2 regions of the Mucilaginibacter sp. P2_D11 genome follow, and region 1 is predicted to be linked to the other one. Evidence: riboswitches for the same ligand, from Rfam matches in the RefSeq annotation. Region 1 holds a riboswitch; the other holds the start of a gene.

Region 1 (7,438 bases):
GACCTGGTGGAGCATATTCCCAATGAGTTTTTAAAGATTTCGGAGAGTGCCATCAGCGATACGCAGACCATCAAAGATTTGAAAAAAGTTGGTTTTCAGGGGTTCCTTATCGGCGAAAACTTTATGAAACAGGCAGACCCGGGTAAGGCGATGCAGGAATTTGTGAATGGGTTGTGATCAACAAAATATGCTGCCACTATTTAATTGTTGATTAATTCTATAATTTAGTGATAGTATGGCCGATAACCTAAACTTTAATGCCGACCAAAAGGCTGCCTTTACGGCAATAAAAAAGTTCCTGGCGCACCCATCTATAAATGTCTTTATATTGAAGGGGTATGCAGGAACAGGCAAAACGTACCTGATGCAGGCCCTCGCTAAAAAGCTGAAGGAAGATAAGGAAGAGTTTTGCCTGTTAGCTTCTACCGGCCGTGCCGCCACGGTGCTCAAAGGAAAAACCGGTTTTACGGCACGCACCGTACATAGCGAACTTTATAACTTTATTGGTGTAAACGGGCTTGACGATAATCCATCTGGGGCAACGGCAAGCAATTCCGCCCAGCTTTCTATGCAGTTTAATACCCGTATAGCCGACAATAAAAAACGGCTTTATATTGTCGATGAGTCGTCAATGCTTTCGGGCGAATTTCAGGAAAGTGAATCCATGCCCGCCACATTTGGCTCGGGTGTGCTTTTAGACGACCTGTTTGAGGTGGCGGGCAACAACAAGATTATTTTTGTCGGCGATCCCTGCCAGTTGCCGCCTATAGGCCAGCCCTTTAGCCCGGCACTTGATAAAAATTGGTTAAACAGCCAAAATAAGGTAGCTGTATCCGTCACGTTATCGAAAATTGAGCGGACCGACAGCGGTAACGACATATTAAAACTCGCCGGCGACATCCGCGATATGCATGATAGCGGCGTTTTTGAATTGTATCCAAAATTACCGGCGTCTAATCTTAACAACGTAAAGTTGCACCCTACCGATGACAAACAACTGGACAGGTATTTTGAGAAATACGCCGAAACAGGTCCGATCGAAACGCTTGCTATAGCGCGGACTAATCTAAGAGTGTATGAAATCAATCGTTTTATGCGGAATAAGCTGCTTGGCGATGCAAACTTAGACTTGCAAACGGGCGAAGTATTATTGGTAACTCAAAACAACCATAAGGTGCCGTTAACAAACGGTGATTTTGTAACCGTAACCGCCTTGGGCGAGGTTACCTGGCGGGGCGGGCTCAAATTTCAGAAAGTTACAGTGCGCACCTTCCTGTCTGATACGGAGTTTAAAATGCAGCTCTCGGTTAATGCGCTCAAAAGCATAAACGGTAGCCTGACTAAAGAGCAAACAAAGGAACTGATGGTTGATTTCCATAGCCGCATGCGCGAAAAAGGGATATCCTCTAAAAGTGAAGAATACCGGGAAGCGATGTTGGGAGATGATTATTATAACTGCTTAAAAGCTACTTATGGCTATGCAGTAACCTGTCATAAAGCACAAGGCGGTGAATGGAATAACGTCTATCTTTTCCTGGATAATGAAAATAATACCATGTTTAGGATGCCTCCTGCCAGCCTTTGCAAATGGTGGTACACGGCTGTTACCCGTGCCCGAAAGGAATTGCACTTAGTAAAACACTGGTGGGTGGTGTAGGGAAAGGTACCGCTACAGAATTCAATCTGGTTTTATCTTCCCGGCAAAAACATTATCTTTGTGCCACTACTGCTAAAAAATGTAATCCTCAAACACTCCACGCCATTCATCGTTTAATCGATGAATCTGATTGCTGGCAAAAATAAGCTGGCCTACTATTGTTTTATCGAATACGCCGCGCGCATTACTGCGTAAATCCGCGTATCTTTATTTTTATTTATGAAACAGAAATTTTATGATACTGCTGTGAAGCAGGAGAAAGTAGTGCTGGTTGGGGTGATTACCCCCAACGAAACGGAAGCACGCGAAAAAGAATACTTAGAAGAATTAGAGTTTTTGGTTGCCACCGCCGGCGGCCTCACCGTGAAAACCTTTACCCAAAAATTACAGCGGCCGGAACGTTCCACCTTCGTGGGTACCGGTAAGCTGGACGAAATAAAAGAATATGTTGTTGCCGAAGAAATAGACATCGTGGTTTTTGATGATGAGCTTACGCCATCGCAAATGCGCAACATTGAGCGCGAACTGCAGGTGAAAATACTCGACCGTAGCAACCTTATCCTGGATATTTTTGCAAGTCGCGCACAAACGGCGCAAGCCAAAACCCAGGTGGAGCTTGCTCAGCTGCAATATTTACTGCCACGCTTAACCCGTTTATGGACGCACTTAGAGCGCCAAAAAGGCGGTATTGGTATGCGCGGCCCGGGTGAAAGCCAGATTGAGACCGACAGGCGTTTAATCCTGAACAAGATCTCGTTGCTGAAAGAGCGCCTGAAGCTTATCGACCGACAGAACGAAACCCAGCGCAAAAACCGCCAGGCTTTAATACGCGTGGCTTTGGTAGGTTATACCAACGTAGGTAAGTCGACCATCATGAACATGCTGGCAAAATCTGAAGTTTTTGCCGAAAACAAGCTGTTTGCCACGCTGGATACTACCGTGCGCAAAGTGGTGATAGAGAATGTGCCGTTTTTACTATCAGATACCGTAGGATTCATCCGTAAGCTGCCGCACCATTTGGTAGAGTGCTTTAAATCTACCCTGGATGAAGTGCGCGAAGCGGATATATTGATACACGTGGTAGATATTTCGCACCCGACGTTTGAGGACCAGATACGTACCGTAAACGAAACGCTGAAGGATTTGAAGGTGCTGGATAAAAAAACTATCACGGTGTTCAATAAGATCGATGCCTTTAACCCTGCCGACCATAATATCGACATCAAGGACACCCCACTTACGATGGACGATTTCAACCACAGTTGGATGGCCAAGAACAATGCGCCTGCGATATTCATTTCGGCCACCCAAAAAGAAAACCTGGAAGAGTTCCGCACCATGCTTTACGATGCCGTAAAAACGATGCATACGGAACGATACCCCTACGATCATTTGCTGTATTAACCCCAAAACGGCCATTTCATCGGCCTTCCGGGGAGATAAAGTTGCCCTACGGCAACTTTATCTCCCCATACTTGCGCAGCCTTGCACATTACAACATTAATATTCATATTTGTAATGCTTATGGAGAAAGGCGGAGGGATTAGACCCTGCGATGTCTTGGCAACCTGTGCTTACAAGGTGCTACATTCTACTTAGCCGGGAGAAAATCGGTTAGGAAAGATAAGCGAAAGTCATTTTTTATACCCTGACTTTTCGAGATAAGCTATATACCAGTTTGCAGTAATCAGTTTACAGTTGGCAGTTTGCTATACGGTAAATTTTCTAGCTGCCTACTGCTAACCGGCAACTGCCAACTGTTTACAATGGACATTAGAAAAGAACTAGAAAAACGCATCCTGGTTATCGACGGGGCAATGGGCACCATGATACAGCGGTACGAACTCACCGAGGAGGATTTCCGCGGCGAGCGTTTCCGCGATCATGCATCCGACCTGAAAGGCAATAACGACTTGCTGAATATCACCCGCCCGGATGTGATCAAGGCTATCCATGCCGAATATTTAGATGCCGGCGCGGATATCATCGAAACCAATACCTTCAGCACACAAAAAATATCGCTGGCAGATTATCACCTCGAAGAACTCGATTACGAACTTAGCTACGAAGGCGCTCGCATAGCCCGCGAAGTAGCGGACGAATACACCGCCAAAAACCCGGCAAAGCCGCGCTTTGTGGCCGGTGCCGTTGGTCCCACAAACCGTACAGCATCGCTGTCGCCTGATGTAAACGACCCGGGATACCGCGCTGTTACCTTCGATGATTTGGCCGAAGCTTATTACGAGCAGGTACGCGGCTTGGTAGATGGTGGCTCTGATGTGCTGTTAGTCGAAACCATTTTCGATACCCTAAACGCTAAGGCTGCCTTGTTTGCCATCGACCGTTATAAAAAAGAATGCAAGGAAGCCGGTAAAGATTACCCGGCATTTAGGGATACCGGCGGTGTGATGATTTCCGGTACCATTACCGATGCATCCGGCCGTACGCTCTCGGGCCAAACGGTGGAGGCTTTCTGGAATTCAATCAGTCATGCAAATTTGCTTTCTGTTGGACTGAACTGCGCTTTAGGTGCCCGCGAAATGAGGCCGCATTTGGAGGAACTATCCGAAAAGGCAGGTGTGTATATTTCTGCTTACCCTAACGCAGGTTTGCCAAACGAATTTGGCGCTTACGACGAAACCCCGCACGAAACTGCCCACCAGGTTGATGATTTCATCAAGGCTGGGCTGGTTAATATCGTTGGTGGTTGTTGCGGCACCACACCAGATCATATTCAATGCATCGCCGAAAAAGCTGCCAGGCATCAGCCACGAAAGAAGCCGGAGATTGCGCCATTCCTGCGTTTGAGCGGTTTAGAATCCGTTACCCTTACACCCGAAACCAACTTCGTAAACATCGGCGAGCGTACCAATATCACTGGGTCGCCAAAATTCTCTAAACTCATCCTTGCCGAAGATTACGAGGCTGCCCTAACTGTTGCCCTGCAGCAGGTAGAAGGCGGCGCGCAGGTAATCGACATCAACATGGATGAGGGGATGATAGATTCGGAAGCGGTGATGGTGAAATTCCTGAATCTCGTGGCGTCTGAACCGGATATCGCCAAACTGCCAATCATGATAGATTCGTCTAAATGGACTGTGATAGAGGCCGGCTTGAAATGTTTACAGGGGAAAGGCATCGTAAATTCCATCTCGCTGAAAGAAGGCGAAGAGAAATTTAAGGAATACGCCCGCAAGATATTAAGCTATGGTGCTGCAACCGTAGTAATGGCCTTCGACGAAACCGGCCAGGCTGATTCGCTGGAACGCCGTAAAGAGATTTGCGGACGCAGCTACCGGATATTGGTAGAGGAGGTTGGCTTCCCGCCGCAGGATATCATTTTCGACCCGAACATCCTGACCGTGGCAACAGGTCTGGAAGAACACAACAATTACGCAGTAGACTTTATTGAAGCTACCCGCTGGATAAAACAAAACCTGCCTTACGCCAAAGTAAGCGGCGGGGTGAGTAATATTTCCTTCTCCTTTAGGGGGAATAACACCGTGCGCGAGGCTATGCACTCGGCATTCCTATACCACGCCATTAAGGCGGGTTTGGATATGGGTATTGTAAACGCAGGCATGTTGGAAGTTTACGAGCAGATACCAAAAAATCTGCTGGAACTGGTAGAGGATGTATTATTGAACCGCCGCGATGATGCTACCGAACGTTTGGTGGAATTTGCCGATACCATCAAAAGTAAAGGCAAAGAGATCGTCCGCGATGAGGAATGGCGTAAAGAACCTGTAGAAGCGCGCTTATCGCATGCCCTTGTAAAAGGTATCATCGAATATCTGGATGAAGATGTGGAAGAAGCCCGACAGAAATTTGCCAAGCCGTTGGAGGTGATAGAAGGCCCCCTGATGGATGGCATGAACGTAGTGGGCGACCTGTTCGGTGCGGGTAAGATGTTCCTTCCACAGGTGGTAAAATCGGCCCGTGTGATGAAGAAGGCCGTTGCTTACCTGCTGCCTTTTATCGAACTGGAAAAACAGCGCGTGATAGATGCAGGCGAAGATAGCAGCGGCAGTCGCGCAAATGCCGGCAAAATATTGATGGCCACCGTAAAAGGCGATGTGCACGATATCGGCAAGAACATCGTAGGTGTGGTATTGGCTTGTAATAACTTCGAGGTGATAGACCTTGGGGTGATGGTGCCTGCCCAGCGCATTATTGAGGAAGCAAAAAAGCAGGATGTAGATATTATTGGGCTGAGTGGTTTGATCACACCCTCTTTAGATGAGATGGTGCATTTTGCCAAAGAAATGGAACGCCAGGGCTTTACTATCCCGCTCATTATCGGCGGTGCAACAACCTCGCGTATACATGCGGCGGTTAAGGTTGCGCCAAACTATTCAGGTCCGGCTATTCACGTTTTGGATGCATCGCGTAGCGTTACTGTGTGCAGCAGCCTGATGAACCGGGATAACCGCGATGCCTATATCCAGGGCATCAAAGACGAATACGAAAAGGCCCGCGAAGCGCATGCCAACAAAAAGAACGACAAACGCTTTATCAGCATAGAAGATGCACGTGCCGGTAAATTCCAGATAAGCCTGGATGGCGATGTAGCGCCAAAACCAGCCATCACAGGCACTAAGGTTTTTGAGGATTATCCGCTGGAGGAATTGGTGCCGTATATCGACTGGACCCCATTCTTCCACACCTGGGAACTGCGCGGCAGCTACCCGAAAATATTCAACGACAAGTACGTAGGGACTGAAGCGAAAAAATTATTCGACGATGCACAGGTGCTGTTGAAGCGCATTGTTGATAACAAACTGCTGCATGCCAACGGCGTTATCGGCTTTTGGCCCGCAAACAGTGTGGGTGATGATATCGAAATTTATACTGACGATACCCGCACTACGCTGCTAACCCGCATCCATACGCTGCGCCAACAAGCAGAGAAAGCGAAGAATGAGCCCTATTATGCGCTGTCGGATTTTATTGCACCAAAAGAAAGTGGTGTGCCCGATTACTGGGGAGGCTTTGCCGTAACCACCGGCATAGGCTGCGACGAACTGGTTGCCGAGTTTGAGGCCGACCACGACGATTACAACAGCATTATGGCCAAGGCCCTCGCCGACCGCCTTGCAGAAGCCTTCGCCGAGAAAATGCACGAACTGGTGCGTAAAGAGTACTGGGGCTACAGCAAAGGCGAGCAACTGGATACCGACGAACTGATCAAAGAAGAATACCAGGGCATACGCCCGGCACCGGGATATCCCGCCTGCCCGGACCATACCGAGAAAACCACTTTGTTTGAGATACTGAAAGCCGAGGACAATGCCCAAATGCACCTCACCGAAAGCCTGGCCATGACGCCGGCCGCATCGGTAAGCGGGTTCTACTTCGCGCATCCGCAGGCGAGGTATTTTGGGCTTGGTAAAATCAGTAAAGACCAGGTAGAGGATTACGCGGTAAGGAAGAACATGCCACTGGAAGATGTGGAAAGATGGTTGGGGCCGAATATAAATTATTAATACGACGCTAATAATCAAGCGTCATTGCGAGGCACGAAGCAATCTCTACACATGCTAAGCGGCATGCAAAGCCTGGAGATTGCTTCGTTCCTCGCAATGACGTAGTAGAGAGACAATACTAAAATGAAGATAACCGAACACATCGCAAACGCTGCAGGCAAAACACTATTCTCTTTTGAGCTGATCCCGCCTTTAAAGGGGGAAAGCATCCAGGGTATTTATAACGCTATCGACCCGCTGATGGAGTTTAAGCCGCCGTTTATTGATGTTACCTCGCTGCGCGAGGATTATATCT
Region 2 (7,438 bases), on a different contig from region 1:
TGGCAACTGGCAGCCCTTTATCGCCAAAAAAGATTTGCCAAACGGATTTTACATCACTTCCATATCCAAATACAGCACCTCGTTTAGCCTGGTTACCACAGCGAAAGACGGAGTTTTTATTTTGAGCGGTAACACTTTGCGAAGTTTCACACTTACAGGTGATGGAATAGATAATCATCAGCATTTTTCGGCAGCACTTGCCTTAGACGATGGCACTTATCTTATAAGCACTTATTTAAACGGTGTTTACCAGGTTGACCGCCAGGGGCAGGTGATAGAGAACATCGCCAAAAAAGAAGGGCTGCAGAATATGTTCGTGCGCTGCATGTTCGCAGATGCCAACCATAATGTTTGGCTGGGACTGGATAACGGCATCGATTTTATTGCTTATAATAATGCCGTCAAACACATCAGCCCCTCTATATTTAAGGATGGAGGAGGCTATGCTACGGCATTTTACCATAACCGGCTTTATTTTGCCTTATCAAACGGTATTTACCAGGTACCCGTAACCGACATGGGCGACCTGAGCTATGTTAAAAACAACTTCAAGATTGCCGCCGAAGGACAAACCTGGAATATTGCCGCTGTAGGCAGCCACCTTTTAGCCGGCCGCGACGACGGGCTGTTTGAAGTGGAGGATGGCAAAATTGTACCTATTTATAATGCCACCGGGTTTTGGATGTTCCAGCCGTTTGCAAACAGCCTTAAGCAGCCACTAATAGCGGCAGGTAATTATTACGGCGTGCGCCTGTTTGGGGATGATGGTGCAAAGCTTACGGATAAGGGTAACCTGGGTGCATATTACGAATCGGCCAGGTTTTTGGAAGTTGACGAAGACAATATGATTTGGACATCGCACCCATACCGCGGTGTTTATTGCCTTAACCCCGAAACAAAAAAAGTTAAGAACTACCGCAAGGAGCAGGGGCTGCCATCTGCACTCAATAATTTTGTGTTTAAAGTAAAAGGGCATGTTGTTGTGGCTACCGAAAAAGGTATTTATGCCTATGATGCCCGGGCGGACAAATTTGTGCCTTCGCAGCTTTTTAAGGCAATTTTTGGCACGCGGGGGATAAGGTATTTAAAGGAAGATAACCTGGGCAACATTTGGTTTGTTGAAGGAAAAAGCCTTGGCGTGGTAGACTATTCGGCAGCGCCAACCATTATCAATTTCCCGGAACTAAACAACCGTATCCTAAGCGGATTTGAGAACGTTTACCCCATCAACGCCGAAAATATATTCGTGGGCAGCGAGAATGGGTTTTACCATATCAACTATGCGAAGTATAAACAGAACATCCGGCCGCTAAAGGTTTACATCCGCAGCGTGCGCTCGGGTTCGGGTACGGATAGTTTGTTGTTTGGCGGATATAGCAGCAATATAGGAGGTGATGATAAGCCATCGGCAAATGAGGCGCTGGACTTGGGCTATGCGTTCAACTCGTTACATTTTGAATATTCGTCGCCGGTTTTTGAGGAGCAATCTAATGTAGAATACAGCTATTTTTTGGAAGGTTTCGATAAGCAATGGTCGGATTGGTCTAAACGGTCGGAAAAGGATTACACCAACCTGCCTGCGGGCAACTATTTTTTTAAGGTGAAGGCCCGCAACCACCATAATAACGAATCGGCCGTTACTGTGTACGCATTCAATATCAATCCACCGTGGTATCAAACCATTTGGGCCTATGGCTTATATATTATTGCCATTGCGGGCGGGCTTTATCTGGCATATCAAAAGCAGGAACAGCGTCACATTATAAAACAACAAAAGGAATTGCTGTTGCAGCAGCAAAAGAACCAGGAAGAGCAACAGCAACTGGCCTACCAGCATCAGCTGGAACTGGAACGATCTGAAAAAGAACTGGCCAACCTGAAGAACGAGAAACTGCAAGCCGAGGTGGAATTCAAAAACTCAGAACTGGCATCATCCGCCTTGAACCTGGTGCAGCAAAAGGAATTCCTGACCAAGGTGCGCGAAGAGTTGTTGCGCCTGCAAAAACAAGGAAAAGACACCGTGGAGGTGGCCGAAATCAAAAAGATACAGCGCATGCTTACCGAAGAAGATAAGCTGAACGAACAATGGGAGCAATTCTCCATTCACTTCGATAGGGTGCATGCGGGCTTCTTATCCTTGCTTAAGGATCGCTACAGCACCATCAATCAACAGGAACTGAAGCTTTGCGCCTACCTCATCATGAACTTGTCGAGCAAGGAGATAGCCCAACTGATGGCGATATCTGTACGTGGAGTGGAGGTAAGCCGCTATCGCCTGCGCAAAAAATTACAGATACCTACCGAGATGAACCTCTTCGAATTCCTGTTCAACATCCAGCGGGAACTGATGAAATAACTCATTTTCCAGGCTGCGTTTGGAGATGCCCGCAAATGTCAATAGGTAGTTTTAGCCAACGCCGGTGGCGGAGTTTTTAAGATATCGAACAAGCCCCTGCACCAATCAAGGCCGGCTGGGGTATTTAGGGTAAAACTCCAAAACTCCTCCAGGTCGCCAACGTTCATCGTCATTTGGGTGTAGCCCTGAGATTTATGTTCGGCAATTTCCCAGTTAGCAATTACCTTATAGTTCACCCGGTTCATGTAGCTGAAACATTGCGTGCGGTCGATAAAAAAGCTGGGGGTGTCGGCAGTTGTATGGCACAGAGGGTACTTGTAATCGTTACCGAAACCGGGCATTGCATTACCTTTATCGCGGGTAGCTACCGCCAATACTACCGGCCTGTTGTCGGCGGGGAGGCTGTTAACAACTTCCAATGCCAGTAGGGTAGCAGCTTTATGCGCACCGTGCGTTTGGGCCACGGGCAAAAGGGTAAGCACAATATCGTAACGATTTTTGTTGAGGACAGTAAGCAAGGCCTTTTTCACGTAGGGCACGTTCCAACTGGTGTCTATTGGTTCCCGTTCGTTCAGGGTAAAATGTGCATCGGGCTGGTTTAGGAAATAGTAACGATGGACGCCAATAATGCGCCCTGCGTTTTTAAGTTCCTGTTTTCGGATGGCGGGCAGCTTTCGGCGGCCTACCTGTTCATTGGTAAGGCTTATGTTATAATAAGCCTCGGCAAGGGTGGAGTATTTATAACCCGCCTCGCCATTGGTGATAACCGCAATATCTACCAGGCCGTGGTGTTCTTTAGCTATTTTGTATAGGGTAACGGCCATTTCGCTCTCATCATCGGGGTGCGCAATCACCACCAGTACCCTTGCAGGCGTATCGGGCACGCAACCACGCGCAGTGGCCGCAGAGCATATAAAAAGGGCGGCCAACAAGATATATAAATAGCTTAATTTCATTTTTTAATTATGGGAGGTGTGAGGATGGGTTCGAACCATCGTAAGGAGTTTTGCAGGCTCCCGCCTAACCACTCGGCCACTCCACCTTGTTTTTGCTGCGTATTAAGAAGAACCCTTATATGTTTTTGCCATGCCCCTATTCTTATCAATAAAAAACTGACAGGAAACGGGACCGGCTGCCTTTGCGCAATTATGCCGCAATCAACTGATAAATAGCCGCAAGTTTACCGGCGGCATAATTTATCTCTTCCGGGGTGTTGAATTTGCTAAAAGAGAATCGGATGGTATCTCTACCTGCGTCAACGCCAAGCGCACTAAGCACGTGCGACGATGAGCCACTGCTGCAGGCGCTCCCGCCCGATACAGATATGCCATACTCGTCCAAACATCGCAGCAGGTCGGGGTTTAACGATGGTACATTGATGCTGAGCACGGTGTATAAGCTTTTATCCGCAATGGCCGAATTTCCGTTGAAGCGTACGCCCGGCAGCGTTTGGGTAAGCCCGGCAATCAGATGGTCTTTTAATTGCTGTATGTATTGCCCGTGCCCGTCTATATCGGCATAGGCCAGTTGCAATGCTTTGGTAAGGCCGATTATACCGGGGATGTTTTCTGTGCCTGCACGCAACGCTCTTTCCTGCCCGCCGCCGTGCAGCAATTTGGCCGGCCTTAGGCTCTGCCGGCAATATAAAAAGCCTATACCTTTTGGCCCGTGGAATTTGTGGGCAGAGGCAGCCAGGAAATGAACCTTAAGCTTGCTTACATCGTGCCGATAATGGCCCATGGTTTGTACCGTATCGGTGTGGAAAAGCGCATCGTACTTTTCGCAGATGTTGCCTATCTGTTCAATATCGTTAAGGTTGCCAATTTCGTTGTTGGCGTGCATTACCGATACCAGGCTGTGCGGGTTGGTGCTTAGTAAATATGCTAAATGACTAAGATCCAGGTTCCCTTTTTCGTCATGAGCGATGAAGCTTAAGGATATTTCGCCGGTTTTTTCGAGGTGCTCCAGCAAACTTAACACAGCATGATGCTCGAACCTTGTGGTAATTACATGCTTTACGCCGGCGTTGCGCACCGCCGTTAGTATGGCAGTATTATCGGCTTCCGTGCCGCCCGATGTGAAAATGATTTCGCTGGGCGAGGCATTGAGCAAACCGGCAATGGTACTGCGGCAGCTTTCAATAGCTTGCTTTGCTTCGCGACCGTGCTGATGATGCGACGACGGGTTGCCGAAATGATTGAGCAGATACGGCGTCATGGCTTCAAACACTTCTTTATCAAGTGGGGTGGTAGCGGCGTTGTCGAGGTAAACTTTCATGGTAATTTAATTAAATTTTGATTTAAACAGGCCAGAAAGCGAGGTGAGATTTACCGCTTAACAAGTTGAAAACTTGCACTCTTATCTTTCTCCTGTTTTGGCAGGAGTTGGAATTAGCACCTTAAATAATAGGTTGCCAAGACGTCATAGGGCCATTCCCTCGGTCTTTCTGGATAAGTTTAAAAGAACGTTTCGATGCAAATGTAAATAAATTCTATTAATCCCATAGAAATTATAGAAAAAATTTGAGGAAACGAAATTTACCATTACATTTGCAGCACCCGCATATAGCGGTACTGTGTTTTATAATGATAACCCAAGGTTTAAATAATCAATTTTTAATGCGAATGCCCATGCCTCAGATGGGTATGTGCAGCTGTTGTTGCTAACCCCCAAGCAAAAACAACCGCTGTTTATTAAAATTATTATTTGCCTCCCATGTTACCTTCTTCTTTTACTGTTACAATCAATCTGCGTTTTATTGCCACTATTTTGCTGGCCGGCACTATTGCTTTACTTTCTACTTCGTGGTCTGAATTTGCCCATCGCCCGTCTGAAGATGTTGCAGCGGGGCCTGCGGCCTTTAGCACTGCGGTAACTTCGCATACCATAGCCTTAAATGGCAAAACGTTGGCTTATAGGGCAAAAGCAGGTTATCTGGGTATAGGGCAGTCGAAAGGCCGGGCTGCGGCTAATGTTTTTTACGTGGCCTACAGCCTTGATAATAACATTAGTGCTGCAAAGCGCCCCGTTACCTTTGTGTTTAACGGCGGGCCCGGTTCATCTGCACTATGGTTGCATATGGGTTCGTTTGGGCCGGTGCGCGTCGGCGGCAATGGCAGGGTTGAAGACAACAGCAATACCTGGCTTGGTTTTACCGACCTGGTATTTATAGATCCTGTTGGTACCGGCTACAGCCGTGCTGCCCACGGTACCGATGCCCGCAAGTTTTATGGCTATAAAGAAGATATCGGTTCCATCGCCGAATTCATACGCGCCTACCTGGCAGATAACGGCAGGGAAAACGATGCGGTTTTTTTGGCCGGAGAAAGTTACGGCGGACTACGCGCTGTGGGCCTGGCCGAAAACCTGCAGGCCAACGGCGGGGTAAAGCTTTCCGGCATAACGCTTATTTCGCCGGCGCTTAATTACCAGTTGATTAGTTTTAACGAGGGTAACGAAACGCCTTATGCTTACTACCTGCCAACATATGCGGTTACAGCCCGCTACCATCATAAGTTAGATGCCCGCCTGGATAGCCTTACCGACGAGCAATTGATGAGCCGTGCAGCAGCCTTCGGGCAGGGTACTTATACTCGTTTTCTTCATTTGGGCGATGCCGCGCCACAAGCTTTAGTAAACAAGGTGATAGATTCGCTGCATTATTTTACCGGCCTAAGCAGGGATTATTTGACGGAAGCGAACGGAAGGGTAACAGATGGCCAATTTACTGCTGAGCTGTTAGGTAGCGATACCCAAACGATAGGCACCTTTGATGGCCGCGTAAAAGACACCCTGCAGCATGGCGACCCCAGCATTGCCGCTATACTTACGCCGTTTACGCAGGGCTTTCAATACTATGTACGCGGAGAACTTAAATATGATAACCAATTGCCCTACCTGGCCACTACTGCAACCAGCGGTTGGAACTATGGGCAAGGGGCAAACAATTGCTACATCAATGCATCCGCTACGTTAAAAAAGATAATGACCCAAAACCCTGGCTTAAAAGTACAGGTGGTAGGCGGGTATTATGATTTGGCTACACCCATTGCCGCTACCGATTATGTATTGAACCATTTAGGCCTAGGGAAGCAAATCCGTAAAAACCTCACCGCAAAATATTATAAAGCTGGCCATATGTTGTATACAAGCGATACAGCTAATGCCGCTTTTAAGGATGACAGCCACGCATTTTATGCCCGTGCGATTGCATCCTTGAATTGATTTACTCCTTTAGTATAACCCGGCTATTTAATTCAGGCTGTCCGGCGAAGTACTGAGGCCCCTGTTAGCGATCAACGCCGCGTGCCTACCGGGCTAATTGTTGCCTTGCGCCCGAGCCTCTCCGTGCCCTAAATGCAAATTAACAGGGCTTTACCACAACCTCATTTAGCAGCTATTTAAAAACTTCATCCAATTGAGCATTAATTGTTTTTTATACAATAATAACCTCTTGTTCGTGTATCGGCCGGAGCGCTAAGCCTCAATCAGCAAATTCAAGGCCCGTTAGGCCCTTTTGTATTTGATTATTGAAACCCACAAAAGCAACCAGTTAAGTACCTAAATCGGGTTTGCCGCATTTTTCAAAAAAATCGTATTAGAATCTAATAGAATAGTAGTGATTTTACCCGCGGCAGTTGATTAAAATTGTTCAATTATAAATCGAGCGTTGCCCGCGTATATGTTTTGGGCAGCCATATTAACAAAATACTTTTTAGATAAAACGGCTTTTGGTTGTCGGAAGATATCCTGGGCCTGCAGTCTCAACCATTTAGATTTTAACTAATTGGTTTGCTGCCTTCGCATGTTTAAAAATCATGCTGAAGCTTTTTGACGGCTAAAAAATTTTAAGTGTTAAATGTACAATAATAAAAAGCCTCTAAAAAATCGATTATGGGATAGCAAAAGGAAAAGTAAAACCAAATGGCCAGTAAAAAAAATGCGTGGCATCGCAGAACAAAACCTAAAATAATTATATGGAAAAACTATACAAACAATTGCTTTATACTTTCAAACTACTGCCAATAATGGCACTAACAATGTTAAGTTCGGCCGCAATAGCGCAGAATGTACACGTTGAGG

The links. Region 1 has a riboswitch for S-adenosylmethionine ahead of metH (methionine synthase). Riboswitches for the same ligand answer to the same signal wherever they lie in the genome.
Region 2: another riboswitch for S-adenosylmethionine. It lies ahead of AC1DXC_RS05735 (cysteine desulfurase family protein); the one in region 1 lies ahead of metH (methionine synthase).

What each region holds. Positions count from the first base shown of each region.
Region 1 covers NZ_JBFUEA010000001.1:477,769-485,206, forward strand. The annotation lists gene trpC (indole-3-glycerol phosphate synthase TrpC) at 1-177, shown strand, start outside; gene AC1DXC_RS01985 (ATP-dependent DNA helicase) at 236-1,657, shown strand; gene hflX (GTPase HflX) at 1,877-3,061, shown strand; SAM riboswitch class I at 3,177-3,287, shown strand; gene metH (methionine synthase) at 3,424-7,143, shown strand; gene metF (methylenetetrahydrofolate reductase [NAD(P)H]) at 7,267-7,438, shown strand, end outside.
Region 2 covers NZ_JBFUEA010000003.1:204,680-212,117, forward strand. The annotation lists gene AC1DXC_RS05720 (triple tyrosine motif-containing protein) at 1-2,356, shown strand, start outside; gene AC1DXC_RS05725 (PIG-L family deacetylase) at 2,395-3,312, opposite strand; tRNA gene AC1DXC_RS05730 (tRNA-Cys) at 3,327-3,398, opposite strand; gene AC1DXC_RS05735 (cysteine desulfurase family protein) at 3,503-4,633, opposite strand; SAM riboswitch class I at 4,712-4,813, opposite strand; gene AC1DXC_RS05740 (S10 family peptidase) at 5,072-6,580, shown strand; gene AC1DXC_RS05745 (SusC/RagA family TonB-linked outer membrane protein) at 7,333-7,438, shown strand, end outside.